Regions from separate parts of the Pseudoalteromonas sp. BMB genome, predicted to be linked through region 2. Evidence: riboswitches for the same ligand, from Rfam matches in the RefSeq annotation. Region 2 holds a riboswitch; the other holds the start of a gene.
The links. A riboswitch is a leader RNA that binds a small molecule or an ion and turns the genes downstream of it on or off. The one in region 2 is predicted to bind lysine.
Positions count from the first base shown of each region.

Region 1: it holds a riboswitch for lysine, as region 2 does, so the genes downstream of both, lysC (lysine-sensitive aspartokinase 3) here and dapA (4-hydroxy-tetrahydrodipicolinate synthase) in region 2, are expected to answer to the same signal.

Region 1 covers NZ_MBQA01000213.1:19,398-23,317, reverse strand. Annotated here, with positions in the region: gene nhaD (sodium:proton antiporter NhaD) at 1-918, shown strand, start outside; lysine riboswitch at 1,064-1,234, shown strand; gene lysC (lysine-sensitive aspartokinase 3) at 1,323-2,669, shown strand; gene BB427_RS22400 (DUF924 family protein) at 2,792-3,322, shown strand; gene BB427_RS22395 (sodium-dependent transporter) at 3,402-3,920, shown strand, end outside.
Region 2 covers NZ_MBQA01000024.1:77,815-90,323, forward strand. Annotated here, with positions in the region: gene ilvG (acetolactate synthase 2 catalytic subunit) at 1-184, opposite strand, end outside; gene BB427_RS02555 (TraB/GumN family protein) at 713-1,588, shown strand; gene BB427_RS02560 (hypothetical protein) at 1,748-2,365, shown strand; gene BB427_RS02565 (response regulator) at 2,351-4,075, opposite strand; lysine riboswitch at 4,218-4,396, shown strand; gene dapA (4-hydroxy-tetrahydrodipicolinate synthase) at 4,512-5,396, shown strand; gene BB427_RS02575 (2,3,4,5-tetrahydropyridine-2,6-dicarboxylate N-succinyltransferase) at 5,407-6,147, shown strand; gene BB427_RS02580 (PLP-dependent decarboxylase) at 6,147-7,352, shown strand; gene BB427_RS02585 (succinylglutamate desuccinylase/aspartoacylase family protein) at 7,355-8,467, shown strand; gene BB427_RS02590 (phospholipase A) at 8,681-9,703, shown strand; gene BB427_RS02595 (bifunctional GNAT family N-acetyltransferase/hotdog fold thioesterase) at 9,776-10,675, opposite strand; gene BB427_RS02600 (spermidine synthase) at 10,849-11,538, shown strand; gene dtd (D-aminoacyl-tRNA deacylase) at 11,572-12,012, opposite strand; gene BB427_RS24580 (alpha/beta fold hydrolase) at 12,032-12,509, opposite strand, start outside.

The DNA of each region.
Region 1 (3,920 bases), on a different contig from region 2:
GGTGCTTTTGCATTCGTATTTTCGTCAATATCGGATAACATCACCGCGACGCTTATTTCATTAGCTGTAGTCATGTCTTTGAAATTAGACCCGAAAAAGCTAATTAGATATGCGACGTTAATCATCTTCAGTGTTAACTCCGGTGGGGTATCATTGATCACCGGTGATGTAACCACCTTGATGATATTTCTAGCCGATAAAGTGACTATCCCTGATCTGCTTTTACTAATTGCCCCTTCTATTTTTAGCGTATTTATCTTAGCTGCGATGCTATCAATCGGCATGAATGATAAGATCACCTTTGAAAAGGCTGAATTACGCAGAATTGAAAAGACTGATATCACCATTGCACTCATCTTCTTATCAACCATTTTTGCTACGTTATTCTTAAGCGTGCAATACCACGTACCGCCGATGCTAACTTTCTTATTTGGCTTGTCTTTGATGTTCTTAATGGCGCAATTCTTGATGCGCAAGAAAGACGTTAATAAGAAAATCATCGACTATATCCGTGAAATTGAATACGACACCTTATTGTTCTTTGTGGGTGTGCTGTTATTAGTTGGTGCGTTGAAAGAGGTCGGTGTACTGTCTAAGTTTACCGATTTATATCTGCATCTTGCACCGGAGTACGCAAATTACTTGGTCGGTTTAATGAGTGCGGCGGTAGATAACGTGCCGTTGACGGCTGCGCTATTAAAAGCAGACATTACGATGACTCCAGCGCAATGGCTAACCTTTACTTATGCGACTGGCGTTGGTGGCTCTATGCTTATCATTGGTTCTGCAGCAGGGATCATTGCAATGAGTAAGGTTAAAGCCTTAACTTTCTCAAGCTATCTTAAAATGAGTATCTACCTGCTTATCGCATATACCATTGGATATAGTGGTGCGTATTTCGCGGGTCAGCTTATTTAAGACCAATGGATTTAATTTTTTACCGCTTTGGGATAAGTTTTTCATAAATAACTTGACACCTAGACGGCTAAAAGATAATTTTCTTACATCGCCCGCATTGATTGCGGGCTTTTATTTTGCTTTTATTCAGATTAACAAAGGCAAAATAAACAGAAGAGGCGCGATGCTTAGGTAGTTAGTGTGAGGTGACGAGACCAATGACCACTAGTGAGGGAAGTATTCGCCGAGGAGAAAAGTTGCTCGTCGCAACGATTCTTCGGTTTACGAGGCTGAATCCTCGGAACTGTCACCGTATTGGTGGAGAGCTTCTGGCAAAGGTCATTTCAAGCGTTCGTCTTTCTAGAAATCCCATGCCGAGTTCTCCTTATAAAATTTGACTGTGCCAACAGTCGAGAGGAGAGAAAATGAATTCGCAGTATGTTGTAGCCAAATTTGGCGGTACCAGTGTCGCTGACTTTGAAGCTATGTCTCGTTGTGCCCACATTGTTCGTGACAACCCAAATGTTCGAGTGGTCGTTGTGAGTGCATGTGCTGGCGTAACCAATCACCTGGTGACGCTAACCCAACAAAAGGAAGATGAAGCCGGGCGCAAAGCAGTTGTTGCAGCGGTTGAAAACATACAGCAAGCGATTATCGATCAAGTGTCTTTGGATGCTGATCTTGCAGAGGGTTACAAGCAAACTTTCAGTGAATTTGAAAGCCTTGCGAGTTTACCAGCACTTAGCAGACAGCAATGCGATGAAATGTTGAGCTTTGGCGAGCGTTTTTCTTCTTATTTGTTTACCCAAATACTACGGAATAATCAGGTTCAGGCGTCGCGCTTTGATGTGCGTAAAGTGCTTAAAACAGATAACCAGTTTGGAAAAGCGAATCCAAATGTTGCAGCTACGCGTGAAGCTGCGCAAACCAATTTGGTCGCGCTACTTGGCGACACAGTGCAGGTGACGCAAGGGTTTATTGGTAGTGACCAATACGGCCAGACGACCACGCTTGGCCGTGGCGGTTCTGATTATAGTGCTGCATTGTTAGCAGAGGCAATTGACGCGTCAAGTGTGCATATTTGGACCGATGTTGTTGGTATTTTCAGTACCGATCCGCGTTTGTGTGTAAAGGCTAGACCTATTCCTCGTTTGAGTTTTGATGAAGCGGCCGAAATGGCGACATTTGGTGCCAAGGTGTTACATCCCGCAACTATATTGCCAGCGAGTCGTAAAGGTATTTCAGTATTTGTTGGTTCAAGCCGTGATCCGCAAGCGGGTGGCACTTGGATTGAAAAAGAGAAAACGGCGCAAGCAGGCATTCGCGCAGTGACACAACGTAAAAACCAAATACTATTGACGCTAAAGAGCCCTGAAATGCTTCTTGCAAGCGGCTTTTTGGCTCGTATCTTCACCATTTTAAGTAATTACAATATATCGGTTGACTTGGTAACGACTTCGGAAATTAGTGTCGCGCTTACGCTAGATAATGCGCCGAATGCTTCTCGACCAGAGTTAGAACAAGCTTGTTTGGACGAACTTGGCGAGTTTTGTCATGTGACCGTTGAAAATAATCTTACTTTGGTGGCCATGATAGGTTCTGAGATCCAGTTGAAGAAGTGCCAACTTAACCTGATGGATGTGTTGTCAGAGTTTAATATTCGATTGATATGCCATGGTGCGAGCAAGCACAATCTGTGCTTTTTAGTTGAGCAGCAGGAGTCAGATCAGGTCGTGCAGTCAATTCATGCTAAATTACTAGAGGTTGCGTAAGTGAATTTATTGTTTTTTGGGAACTAATAAAAAAGTTGCATTATTGAATAATGGATGGCACTTTGTTTATAACGGTTAGGGTCTGCTGACCATCAAGTTTGTTTTTCCCTAGGAGTGCCATCATGAATTATAAAGACGTCTACGAATTCTGGTTTGTTGAATGCACTGAATCAGATTGGTGGAAGAAGTCTGCGGACTTTGATCGCATAATAAAAAATCGCTTCGGTATTTTGCACCAAATGGCGCACCAAGGTGAGCTTTCGAGCTGGAGAGCAACACCACTTGGCGCGCTGTGCGAAATCATTATCTTAGATCAGTTTTCACGCAATATATTCAGAGACACTCCAGAGGCGTTTGCCAGTGATCCTTTGGCGCTGAGCCTCACCCAACACGCTATCGAAAAGGGCTATCACCGCCAGCTCAACGATACTGAATTGATGTTTTTATACCTACCTATGATGCATAGCGAAAGTCGCATCATCCATCGTGCCGCTGATCATTATTTTCGCGACCTGCCCAATTATGATTTTGAAGTCGCGCATAAAAAAATTATCGATAGATTTGGCCGTTATCCCCATCGAAATGAAATACTCAATCGCGATTCAACAGAAGAAGAAATGGACTTTCTAGAGACGCCCAACTCGAGTTTCTGAGGCACGGCTAGAACCTCTCGCATTTTTAGCGGAAGTACGTATAATCGGCCGTCTACAAAAATAATGATTGATTACAGACATGGCTCATACGCGCGATGGATTTCAAAGCCGACTTGGCTTTGTGTTAGCAGCAGCTGGTGCGGCTGTTGGACTTGGTAACATTTGGGGATTTCCCACACAAGCTGCAAACCACGGTGGCGGTGCATTTTTACTGGTTTATTTTGCGGTAATTTTCTTACTCGCATTACCTGCACTTTACACAGAATTGTACTTAGGCCATCAGGCACAAGCAAACCCAGTTAAAGCACTTAAGACAGCCTGGCGTGAAGGTAATCCGAAAATAGGAGCCGCGGCAGGGTATATCGGCCTTGCTGGTGCTATCGTGATGCTCAGCTTTTACTCCATTGTGGCTGGATGGATGCTGTCTCATGCACTTGATCCTCTTGCGCAAATGGCTGAATTAGATACCGCACATCAGTTTCTTAGCGGTGACTCAATGCTGAGAAACTTTATCTTTACGCCACTTATGTTAATTTTGACTGCGAGCATTATTCTCAAAGGCGTAAAATCAGGCATAGAAGCTTGGTCGCGCAGACTT
Region 2 (12,509 bases):
CATACCCAACAGCAGCAAAACCAGCACCTTGCTCATGACGAGTCAAATAATGCTTAACTGGCGCGCCATACAAAGCGTCATAAATGGGCATGATGGCACCACCTGGGTAACCAAATACGTGTTTAACGCCTTGCTCTTCTAGCACCTTGATAACAAGTTGTGCGCCGGTTGTTGGATTGCTCATGATCTGCTCTCAGTTGCCTTTTTTATGCCCTAAAACGAAAACGCCCCCCGAACCTTTTGGTGCGGGGGGCGTTTATGCTGATACTTTTCTTACAGCACTAACTAGCCCCCGCGGTAATAATAATCACCACGTTGATAATCACGACTAGTAAAGTTGCTGTTAGTAACATTGCTTGAATTCCGTAAATTTAAACTTGGCAATCATTCAGTGTAAGTACTGTGCTGCCTCTTTTTCTATTAATACCGCGCCTTGCACACTGAAGTCAACACAAAAAACTATGCTATTTAAAATTAAAAACCTGAGTTTATTGCATAAAAAAACCAAAAAATCACAAACTAAAGAATTAAAACAACCACACATTTTAAAATGCGAATTTTCTATTGGTTCAATTTCGATATAACGAAAAATTTACTTTCTCGATTTGCCTATATGAAATTTTTTCTACCGCCTAAGCGCACTTCATTTTTTAGTGACATTCACATTTCGATATCGCAGACTGACCCTTTAAAACCAACAGGGATCATTACTATGGTTAAAGTATGTTCACCATTGTTATTTATTTATCTTTGCTTAAGCCTTTTCAGTAATCTCGCCAACGCAGAAGTTGGCCTGTGGAAAATAGAAAAGGGCAACAAAACGTCGTACTTATTTGGTACCGTCCACGTCGGTGACAAACAAATGCAAGGTTTACCAGCCAAGGTAAAAAGCGCCATTGCGAGCAGTGATAAAGTCATGGTTGAAGTGAACTTAGAGGCGCTTTCTCCGTTTGCGATCCAACAGCGCTCCATGCCATTTATGTTGTTAAAAAACAACCAAACACTAAAAGATCAGCTCTCTGCAGAAGTCTATCAGAAGCTACAAGATTACTTTTCCAAAAAGCAAATAGATATCGCCTTATTTGAACGCTACGCACCATGGGCCGTGATGGTAACTATGCTACAACTGGAATATCAAAAGCTCGGATTTACCGATACTAATGGCATCGATAAACAAGTAATAGCCTATGCAAACGAAAAGAAGATCCCAGTTGGTGAATTTGAAACCTTAGAATATCAGCTTGAAATGTTCAGTCAGCTGAGTATTCATAGTGACGCCATGCTCAAGGAAACATTTGCACAGATGTCTGATTTGAATACCTACTTCTTGGATTTAGTTTCCGCATGGCGAAGCGGCGATTTAGAAAAGTTATCACATTACTATCAGGTAAGTTTTTCGGATGATAAATATGGCAAATTAGCCGAGCAACTGATGATCATCGAACGCAATAATAACTGGGTGCAAGTGCTTAAAAAACAGCTCCCTAATGAATCAACGTTTATTGCCGTTGGTGCATTACATCTTGTTGAAAAATATGGCCTTGTTGAGCAACTTAAAAACAATGGTTATTCAGTCACCCGACTATAACGCTCAGCGCTACCATGCTAAGAGGTAAGTAGTTTACTTTGTGGGCGTGTTAAACAGGTACTTCCATCAACACGCCCTAAAAAATAAAAATCTTTTTTAAACCTTTTCATTTTTATTTGCGACTTACCTTTCAAACACTCTCGTTGAAGGTAAAAAATAATGAAAAAGTTAGCGTTAGTTTTAGCATTAAGTGCAGCGGCAATGACTGCACAGGCAAAAGATTCAAAAACCATTACAGCATCATTCCCAAGCAATAGCCTAGCCGAGTTAGAAGTGGATATTGCCGTAGGTAAAATCGATCTACAAACTTACAACGGCAGCACCATAGAGGTCGAAATTTTGGTTGAACCTAAAGAGTCAGACAGTTGGTTTGGTAAACCAGATGTGAGTGAAGCGACCCTAAACAGCAACACATCAGGAGATAAATTATCACTCGAGATCAATTCGGATGATTATGAACTATCTTGGCAAGTTAAGGTGCCTGTTAATTTGGCCTTAGATGTTGAGGTTGGTGTTGGCAAAATTGATATTCAAGATCTTAATAACTCTGCTGATTTAGAGGTAGGCGTAGGCAAAATTAAAATTGAGACTACCGCCACCGATTTCAAAAAGGTGTCTTTAGATTCAGGTGTTGGTAAAACGGCAATATCAGGTTTTGGCAACGTAGAAACTTCCGAAAAGAGTATGGTTGGCTCGACAACAGACTATCGTGGTCAAGGCCAGTATTCCATCGATGCAGAAGTCGGGGTTGGAAATATTCGTTTAAGACGAGACTAAGTCTCGACACTCATTCAGTAATAGCGCCACTTTGCTATGCAGCACATCCGGTTGCAACGGCTTATACAAATGAGCCGTTGCGCCAAGTGCGTAGACCTTATCCAGATCCTCCGCATTAGTATTTGCGGTCACGACCAAAATAGGCACGGTCGGATCGAGCGCCCTCAAACGCTCAGTGGCTTCAAAGCCATCCATCACAGGCATATTTAAATCCATTAGCACGATATCAAACTTACCCACCTCATATACTTCAAGGGCACCTTCACCATGTTCGACATGCGTTACCAATTTGGCTATGGGCTGAAGCATTTTTTCAATCACGCGCGCATTTAGTAAATTATCTTCCACCAGTAAAATGCGAGCTGACACCGGCTCTATTTTACGAGCCAGTGTCTGTTTGTTGTCAATTTCAATGGGGACTCTCAGGGTTGCTCTTGTACCTGTTGGCTCCCTCGCAATAAAATCTAATCGTCCCCCAAGCGCAGAGGTGAGTAATTGGCAACGCTTCAGCCCTAACTGCGTGCCTTGAAAATGCTCGCTATGCACAGCTTCTCGTAACTGCTGATAGTCGAACCCAGGCCCAGTATCTTCAACAACAAATTCTAAATATGGCGTATCTTCATCTACAACCAAATCCGAAAATACTTGAATGCTGCCACGCTCAGTAAATTTAATTGCGTTATTGACCAATTCACTGATCAACCAACCAACACGCTTACCATCACAATAACAAGTCACATCTAACTCATTACTCAACGCCAAATTAAAAGCGAGAGATTTTTTGTGTGCGGTTAGTTGAAAGGCAATACAGGTTGATTTTATTACTTCTCGCAATGCGACTTGATGACGCTCAACTACTACTTCTTGCTCGGAAAGGTTATTAAAGTCTTGAACCGAATAAAGTAATACATCCAGTTGATTTGCTGCGCTTTTCACATGTTGTAAGTGTTGGATTTCTTTGTTTCTCAGATATTCATCTAAATACCCCTGAATGGCCTGCAACGGCGTTCTTAGCTCGTGACTAACACGTGCTAAAAATCGTGATTTTGAGTGTAGTGCATCGTCAGCAAGCTTTCTTGCCGCCTCTAATTTATCAAGTGCTTCAGCAATTTCTCGCGCCATTGGGCGAAATACAAATTTCGCTTCTATAAACAGTAGCAATAGCCCAAGCAGCCAGATTAACAATTCTATTTTCCTCACCATCTCAGTTTTACTTCGCGCATGCTGCTCAAATAGTGAAACGGCCTCATTCAGGTTGGGGAGTAAATGCTGAGATGCAGTAAAGATTTGTTCCATTAATTGAGGAGTGGATTGCTGTAACTGAGACCTTGATAAAGTGACAAAAGTATTACTTTGCAAATCCAATTGCACCGGCTCTTGGTAGTAAAGCGCAGCAAGCGCCTCATTCAGATAAATAGCCTCCCCCCCCTCTGTTTTAGTTAAAAACTCATGATTACTTTCAAATTTATCAATGGCTTGACGAAGCTCCTCACTGTCTCTTTTATCCTCTTGTGCACTGAAAAGCGCGATGCGCTGGGACAACATCCGCTGCATACCCGCAATATTAATTACGTGCGCGTCTTGGCTCTGCTGATACAGTAAATACTGCATAATCCCCATCGCCATCGACAGCAATATAGCCATAGCAAGTAATGCCCCGATATAACGATTTTTAACTTTATTTATTAACGACATATTTTTGTTTTTCATCTCATAGCATTGTCTCAGCTGCAATGTTAAGTGTAGTTAACAATCGTATTATTTACAGTCCGATACTTGACACCTAGACGGCCAAAATGTTTCAATGCGTGTTCACCCTATTTAGATAGTTTGATGCCACGGCGTCAAATTAAGGGCTGGAAGAGGTGCGTTATTCAGGTAACTAAGTGAAGGAGAGCAAACTCCGTTGCAGCTTAGTGAGGGGAATATACGCCGAGAAATTGAGTTATTGTTTGCTAATACTCATTTCGGGCGACTGGGCTGAATCCCAGCGACTGTCACCAACATACTTGGTGGAGAGCTTCTGGTCTTAGAAAAATAAGGCCATTGGCTGCCTTATCCTTTTTAAGTCCATTGCTCTTCGAATTTTAACGGTTCGAAGTTTGGACACCCTCCTAACTCCGAACATGATTTAAGTTCGGTAGAGATGAAATCACAATTCAACTTATCTGACTATCCGTTGTGGACGGCTTTAGTAACGCCTTTTGATGCTGAAAATCAGGTTGATTTTAGCGCATTAACGACGCTTGTACGCGATCAAGAGCAGGCTCGTAACGGTATTCTTTTACTAGGCAGTACCGGCGAAGGCCTTGCGCTTACCCAACAAGAACAGCAACAAATCGTTGAGTTTGTTTGCCAGCTCGCCCCAAGCGTACCACTAATGGTTGCCGTTGGCGGTAGTAATCTTGAGCAGCAAACACAATGGGTGCGCTTTTGTAATACGCAGCCCATTCATGCACTCTTACTTGGCTCACCAATCTACGCAAAGCCCGGCAAAGTTGGTCTGGCGCATTGGTTTAGCACACTACTCGATGAGAGCCACAACCCTTGCATGCTCTACAATGTACCCGGTCGCAGTGCCGTTGCCATCGCCCCTGAACTACTCGGCGAACTAGCTTGCCACCCTAATCTGTGGGCACTAAAAGAAGCCAGTGGTGATATTGCCACCTTTGAAGCATTTCGTCAGGCAGCGCCTGATGTCGCAATCTATAGCGGCGACGATGGCTTAATGCCCTACTTTGCACAAGCAGGTGCAACGGGCCTGGTGTCTGTTGCAGCAAACGCATGGCCGCAGCAAACCGCAGAATTTGTAAGGCGCTCGTTAAGCGGCACCTCTCCTAATTTATTTACCACCTGGTCAGAAGCTGCAAATAGCTTATTTGCAGTGGCAAATCCCATACCAGTCAAAGTGTTAATGCACTTGCAAGGGAAGCTCACAAGTCCAAACTTGCGCCCGCCGCTGACACATTTGGAACTCACCCATACCGATGCGATCACTCGCGCGAACAAAACGATTTTATCTTGGAACTAAGGCAGTAAACATGAGCTGGTTAACCCTACTAAACGATTTAGAAAATGGCACAGTACGTGCTGCAACACAGGATGAGCAAGGCCATTGGCATGCTAACGTAGAAGTAAAACAAGGGATCCTTGAAGCATTTAGAAATGGCGTAAATACGGAATTCCCAGGTGGATTTGTTGATAAAGATAACTTAGCACCACGCGGATTTGCTGCACAAGATGGCGTTCGTATGGTCCCTGGCGGAAGCAGTGTAAGACGTGGCGCTTACGTCGCAGCCGGCACAATTATTATGCCACCGGCTTATGTCAACATTGGTGCCTATATTGATTCAGGTACTATGGTAGATAGTCATGCGTTGGTTGGTTCTTGCGCGCAAATTGGTAAAAATGTGCACCTTAGTGCAGCAGTGCAAGTGGGTGGTGTATTAGAACCAGTTGGAGCAAGTCCTGTTGTTGTTGAAGACGATGCCTTTATTGGTGCAGGCTGTGTATTGGTTGAAGGGGTTGTTGTTAAACGCGGTGCCGTATTAGCACCGGGCGTGCGCCTTTCAGCAAGTATTCCAGTCTATGATTGCGTGAACGAGCGCTTGCTTGACAAAGGTGAAGCCATCCCTGAAAACGCGATAGTGATCCCAGGCTCTCGTCCAGCTTCAAGTGAGTGGGCACGCGCGCAAGGATTAAGTATGTCATGCGCACTTATCGTAAAATACCGTGATGAACAAAGTGATGCATCACTGGCGCTGGAAGAGGTTCTACGCTAATGACTTGGTTGAGCACGTCACAGCGAACTGCAGCTGAGGCATTGATCCAGCAACAAGATACGCCTTTCTTTTGCTACGATTTAGATAAGCTAAGTGCGCATGTTAAGCCCTTAGTTGATCAGCAAATCGTTAAGCTTTGGTATGCCGTAAAAGCGAATCCGTTATCACATATCATTCAAACCTTAGATAACGCAGGGTTTAACTTTGATGTGGCATCTAGCGGCGAGCTTGATCAGGTGTTATCTCAAGGGATCGCAGCTGAACGCGTGCTCAACACCGGTCCTGCCAAATCGCTAAAGCAGATCCGTCATTTTGCAACACAAGGCGTACGTATTTTCGTGGCAGAAAGCCACAATCAAGTACGCTGGTTAAATCAAGTGGCCGAAGAGTTTGAGCTTCAATTTGAAGTTTTACTGCGGGTGCAATTACGCTTTGATAAAGCAGAGCACAATCCACTTGGTGGCAATATGCTGACTCCTTTTGGTCTTGGCGCAGAGCAGTGGCAAGCCCTAACTTTAAGTGACTACACCCATCTAGACTTTGTCGGACTGCATATTTTCCAATGGGGGAACATTCTCTGTAGCGATACGCTAGCAGAACTTTGGCAGGCTATGGTTGCACCTTTAGTTCAGCTCGCTGCTGATTTAGGTATTACTCTAAAGGTACTCGACTTAGGTGGCGGCCTTGGTATTCCCTATGATAGGCAAAGCCCTTCTCTCGATTGGCAGAAATTATTAGGCGCGCTCGCATTGATAAAATCCGCCACGCAAGTGCAAGAATTATGGATGGAGTTAGGCCGCTATGCGGTTGGCGAATGTGGTTTTTATCTCAACCCTGTGGTGGAACAAAAGCAAAACTACGGTGAACTACAACTAATTGTCGCAGGCGGTGTCAATCACCTGCTGCGTCCAGCGGTTACCGGACAAGCTTTCCCCGCTGAATTGTTACGCCAGTCTCAAGCGGAGGCCACAGACTTTCATATTCATGGCCCACTTTGCACAGCATTGGATAAATTAGGCACCCTAGCCTTACCAAGCGACAGTGCCGATGGCGATTGGCTTGTTTTCAGTCAGTGTGGCGCTTACGGCTACACCGAAAGTATGCCGTTCTTTTTATGTCATGAGCTCCCAGCTGAGTACATCATCTCAGCTGGAGAAATCAGCTGTGTCCGTGAAGCAGAGCCCGCTTCAAGTTATTTGAGGTAAACATGAATACCATTACACAACAACATATTCAGGTTGGTGAAATTGCCAACGGCTTGCCTTTAACTATTCCGGTCTATCGCATCAAAGGTGATGGCAGTGGGCCTAAGGTGTATATCCAAGCAAATATGCATGGCGCTGAAGTGCAAGGTAATGCAGTGATTTATCAACTGCTGGAACAGTTGAAGCAATTGTCATTAAAAGCGGACATCACCTTAGTGCCTTACGCAAACCCGATTGGTTGTAATCAGAAATCTGGTGAGTTTACCTTAGGTCGTTTCGATCCAATTACGGGCACGAATTGGAATCGGATGTACATCAACCATTCCGGGCTGGTTACCGAGTTTGTGGAGCAAAATCCGACGCTTTCAATTACAGAAATCACTCAGCAATTTCGCCAACGATTAGTTGAGCACACCCAAGCGCTACTTGATGGGCCCTTAGATAGGTTGACAACGGGTAAGCGCATCGCCTTGAATTTACAACGTCTAGCTCATGAAGCTGACATTGTTTTAGACCTTCACACGGGGCCAATTTCAGCAAAACACCTGTATTGTCCTGAGTATGCAAAAGGCAGCGCTCGATATTTTGATATTCCGCATGTGTTACTTATTCCAAGTGACTTTGATGGTGCAATGGATGAAGCAAGTTTTTGTCCATGGTGGAACTTGCAGCAAGCCTATCGGGCTATAGGCCGAGAGATCCCAGTATTAACCGAAGCGTTTACGGTTGAGCTTGGCTCTCAAGAAAAAATTGATTTAGCGGAAGCACTGGATGACGCTAATAGCATTTTGAGCTACCTGAACCATAAACAGGCCTTTCAAGATGCGCACTTTATGCCAAAAAATATCACCCGTTACGTCTGTCGACTAGAGAATTATCGCACCTTTTATGCACCAATGGGTGGCATGGTGGAATATACGGCAAAGCTTGGAGAGCATATCAAGGCAGGTCAGACCATTGCCAAAATTCTCAGAATGGATCGCTATTTATCAGAAACGCCCTTAAATGAGATCAAGTTGGACGAAGATGCCATCGCCATTTTGCATTTTGCCTCTGCTAGTGTGAATCAAGGCACTGAGCTTTATAATTTCTTTACTCAAGTTGAAACGCTTTAACTCGAGTACTTTTATTGCGTGAGAGTAAGTCAAAGCAAATAAGCGCTGCTTGTTTAGCTTAACACTTACTAAGGTATGGCGGCGATAGTCGCCACCTTTTTCTTATGCGTACGTATTTTTCTTTCTGACATTTTTGACCTTCGAGATTCATTTCCCTTTCATTATCATTGGTTAATAATGTAATCAATTGTACTTACTCTCGGCGCACACAGGATGAAACTTACACACTTATCAATACCGGCTTTGGCCTTGCTTACCTTGCCACTTTACGCTCAAGAAGCCCAACAGGAAGATGAAATCGATTTAGTCAAACAGTGCGTGCTAAACGCGGTATTAACTGGAGATAAAGATAAAACCATAGAGCAGGTCCGTACCGAATGTGCCGAGGCTGATGCAGATAAAACCTTAAGCCAATTAGATAAACGCATGGCGCGCGAACGTGTAACGGAAAAGAACCGTAATGTATTAACACCACATAAGCGTAACTATATTTTGCCAGTTTCTTATATGACCAACGTCAACAGCAGACCATTCGATGGTCTAAATGCCATTGACGATGAAGACGGCGAGCCAATCGACAACTTTGAAGCCAAATACCAAATCTCTTTAAAAGCGCCTATTTATAAAAACTTTTCGGATAAAGATCAGGCAATCTATTTTGCTTTTACGCTGCAATCGTATTGGCAGCTGTATAACAAAGATGTGTCTTCGCCATTTCGTGAAACCAACTATGAACCAGAAATCTTTTGGATTAACTTTTTAGATGATGAAAACGTGCTTTGGGGCGATGAGATGGCCTTTGTACTTGGGATTTCCCACCAATCTAACGGTCGCAGTCAACCAAATTCCCGCTCTTGGAATCGTATCTATGCGAATTTTATCTGGGAAAACCGAGGCTTTGTATTCAGTTTTAAACCTTGGTATCGCTTACCCGAAGACGATAAAGAAGATGCCTTGGATCCACGCGGAGACGACAATCCAAACATCGATGAGTACTTAGGTCATTTCGAGTTTAGCGGGGTGTATCGCCACGAGGAGCATGAGTTTGGCTTTATGTGGCGCAATAACTTAAACAGTGATAATCGCGGTGCAATTCAGCTAGACTGGTCATTCCCGATTTGGGGAAGACTGCGCGGCTACGCACAATACTTTAATGGTTACGGCGAAAGCTTAATAGACTACAACACACATACCCAAAGGCTTGGTATTGGCGTGCTGCTCACTGATATTCTTTAAGCGCATTCGAATACAAATAAGCTCTGAACACTCAGAGCTTATTTGTTTGGTAAGCTGAAAATAATTCTCTGTTTATTGCGGTTTTATCACCACAAACTGTCCCTCAAATTTAGCAACTAGCATGTCACCATCATAGACATTCACTGGCACCACATATTTTGCTTTGCCAGCCGTCTCTAGCGCTTGTAATTCACCTTCACAGTCCGCAATGGTAACCGTTGCCGCTGGTGCTGTGGTTAAAGGTTTTAGATATTTAATATTGGCATCAGCTAACACAATATCTCCCTCCAACCCAAGTTCCTTAAGTGCCAAATAAGTCGCTCCCCAGCCCGTTAGCGTCGCCATGCTATATATAGAGCCTGCAAACATCGAGTTGTGTAAGTTGAGGTTCGCTTTTAAGTCAGCCTTAGTGGAAAACTGCCAGTCTGTATAGCTTTCGACTTTAATCCCCATCGCATCACTGATTGGAATAGACTCGCGCCAAGTATTTTGTAATACATGGGTCCAATTTGGTTGTCTAAACCAGCCTGGCTCCGTAGGACGTTGTTTTACCATCTTCCAGTGCTGCACATCGTCATAGGCTAAATGTGCCTTTTCAACCACTTCATAGCCATGACGCTCATAAAATGATAACGCGCGCTCACGAGCATACAAAACCAGCTCTTCTGCTTTTTGCGTCCAAGCAATAACCTCAAGCTCGTGTAGCAAACGACTACCTAAGTGATGACCTCGATGCCCTTCTGCAACGGCCATATAGCGTACTTGGGCTTGCTTATGATTGTTAAAGTGGAGCCTAGCTACGCCTAGCACTTCACCATCATTATTTTTAATGTAGCGATGTTCAGCTTCTTGTTCTAAATCATCCTGTTCGCTGCCACGAGGTTGATCCCATGGCGCTCTTAACACCTGCCAGCGTAACTGGTAATAGGCTTGCCAATCTTCGCTGCTTTGTGGTGAAGTTACCTCAAACATCACTGACTCCTGTTTTGTTATTAGCCTGTTAAATGACTTTGAATCTAGTACGGATACACCCTACAAGATAAGCTCAGTGTAGGGAATAAAATGCGCCAAAACACTTATCCTTTAGTGTAAAAACTGGTGGACAAGCTGGCATTCACAAAATCCTCGTCTATGATGATGTTATCATGGGAGAATTTATTACGCATTCAGGCACTATCAGCAACGATTTTGTGGACCGGAGCCACCAGCTAGGACACTTGCTATATTGGCATAAACAAGGCAGAAATAGCATCCAAGTGCGGCAAGAGAAATCGTTAAGATGGCTTCTGATAAACAACACATTACAATCCGTTGTGGAGTTAAACCACCCGGAGCACTTGTTATTTCCTCATTTAAAAACGTTCGCGAGTCGCTGGCAGCAAGTCACCCCGCCAACCAGCGTACTAGAGCTGGGTCTTGGCGCAGGTGCAATCCGTGATTACCTCAATGCCACTTATCCAAATTGTCACATTACCACCATAGATAACAACCCAGATGTGATCCATTGTTACAAACGCTACTTTGGTGGCGACCCTTTGTGCGATGTTAATTGTGTTGATGTATTTAAAGCGTTGCAACAAGGCAAACGCTACGATTGGATTGTGCTCGATTTATTTAGCGAACTTGAGCCTCCCATCTTCTTGTTTCAGCACCAGTTTTATCGTCTACTCAGAGCTGCTATTAATGATGGAGGCCGACTGTATATCAACTTTTTAACTGAGCATGAGTCGCAGCTCAAGCAACTTCAACACTTATTAATTACCAACTTTGGTAAAAAGCCCTTTATCGAAAAAGTGCCGGACTACGCCAATATGATTATCGAAGTTAAACGCTAGCATTTGTTGATCTTAGATTTTTACGTCAAATCACTATTCAACACTAAAGTTAAAAGTCACAGGGCCGTCATTCAGTAAACTCACCTTCATATCCGCAGCAAATTGTCCTGTCGCGACTTTCAACCCTGCGGCCTTGGCTTGAGCCACAAAGTATTCGTAGAGTGTATTCGCTTGCTCAGGTGTTCCTGCGCTCGAAAAGCTTGGCCTCATGCCTTTTTTGGTGTCTGCCGCCAAGGTGAATTGCGATACAACTAATAGTTCGCCTTCAATGTCTTTTAAACTTAAATTCATTTTTCCCTTGTCGTCAGTAAAAATACGGTAGTTGCTTACCTTATGCAGTAACTTATCCGCCGTTTGCTCCGTATCCGACTTTTCAACGCCTAATAGTAACAATATCCCCTGAGCAATTTGGCCTACAACCTCACCTTCTACTTCTACTTTTGCTTCGCTGACCCTTTGAATTAGTCCTTGCACTACCTACCTCTTGTGACTGCTAATGATGCTGAATTTTGCACAGTAATAGATCAGCCGCTCGCCTTATTGCTTCTGCATAAACGGGGTTAGCACTACAATGCCCAACTCCATTCAAAATCAACAACTGCGCCTTAATGCTTTGTGCTAACTGATGAACCGGTGCGTATCGACACATTAAATCATGCCGACTGTGAATAAACCAGATAGGTAAGTGATCGAGCCGATGTGCATCTGCTGTAATTTGCTGTGTTTTGATAAAGCACTGGTGACTAAAAAAATGCACCATATGCTGTGCTTTACTGAGCTGTTTGTCTGCTTTGCAGAGCCTAATACCTTGCGTATCGCTATCCGTTGTGATCAGGTTATCCCACTCACACCAGCGCTGTGCTGCTTTTCTTTTGAGTAACTCATCCTCGCCAAAAAGTGCAGAATGGTAATGGTCTAGCAAGGATTCTATGGTTTGCGCTCCCTGTGCAAAGGCAAGATACTGCTCTGGA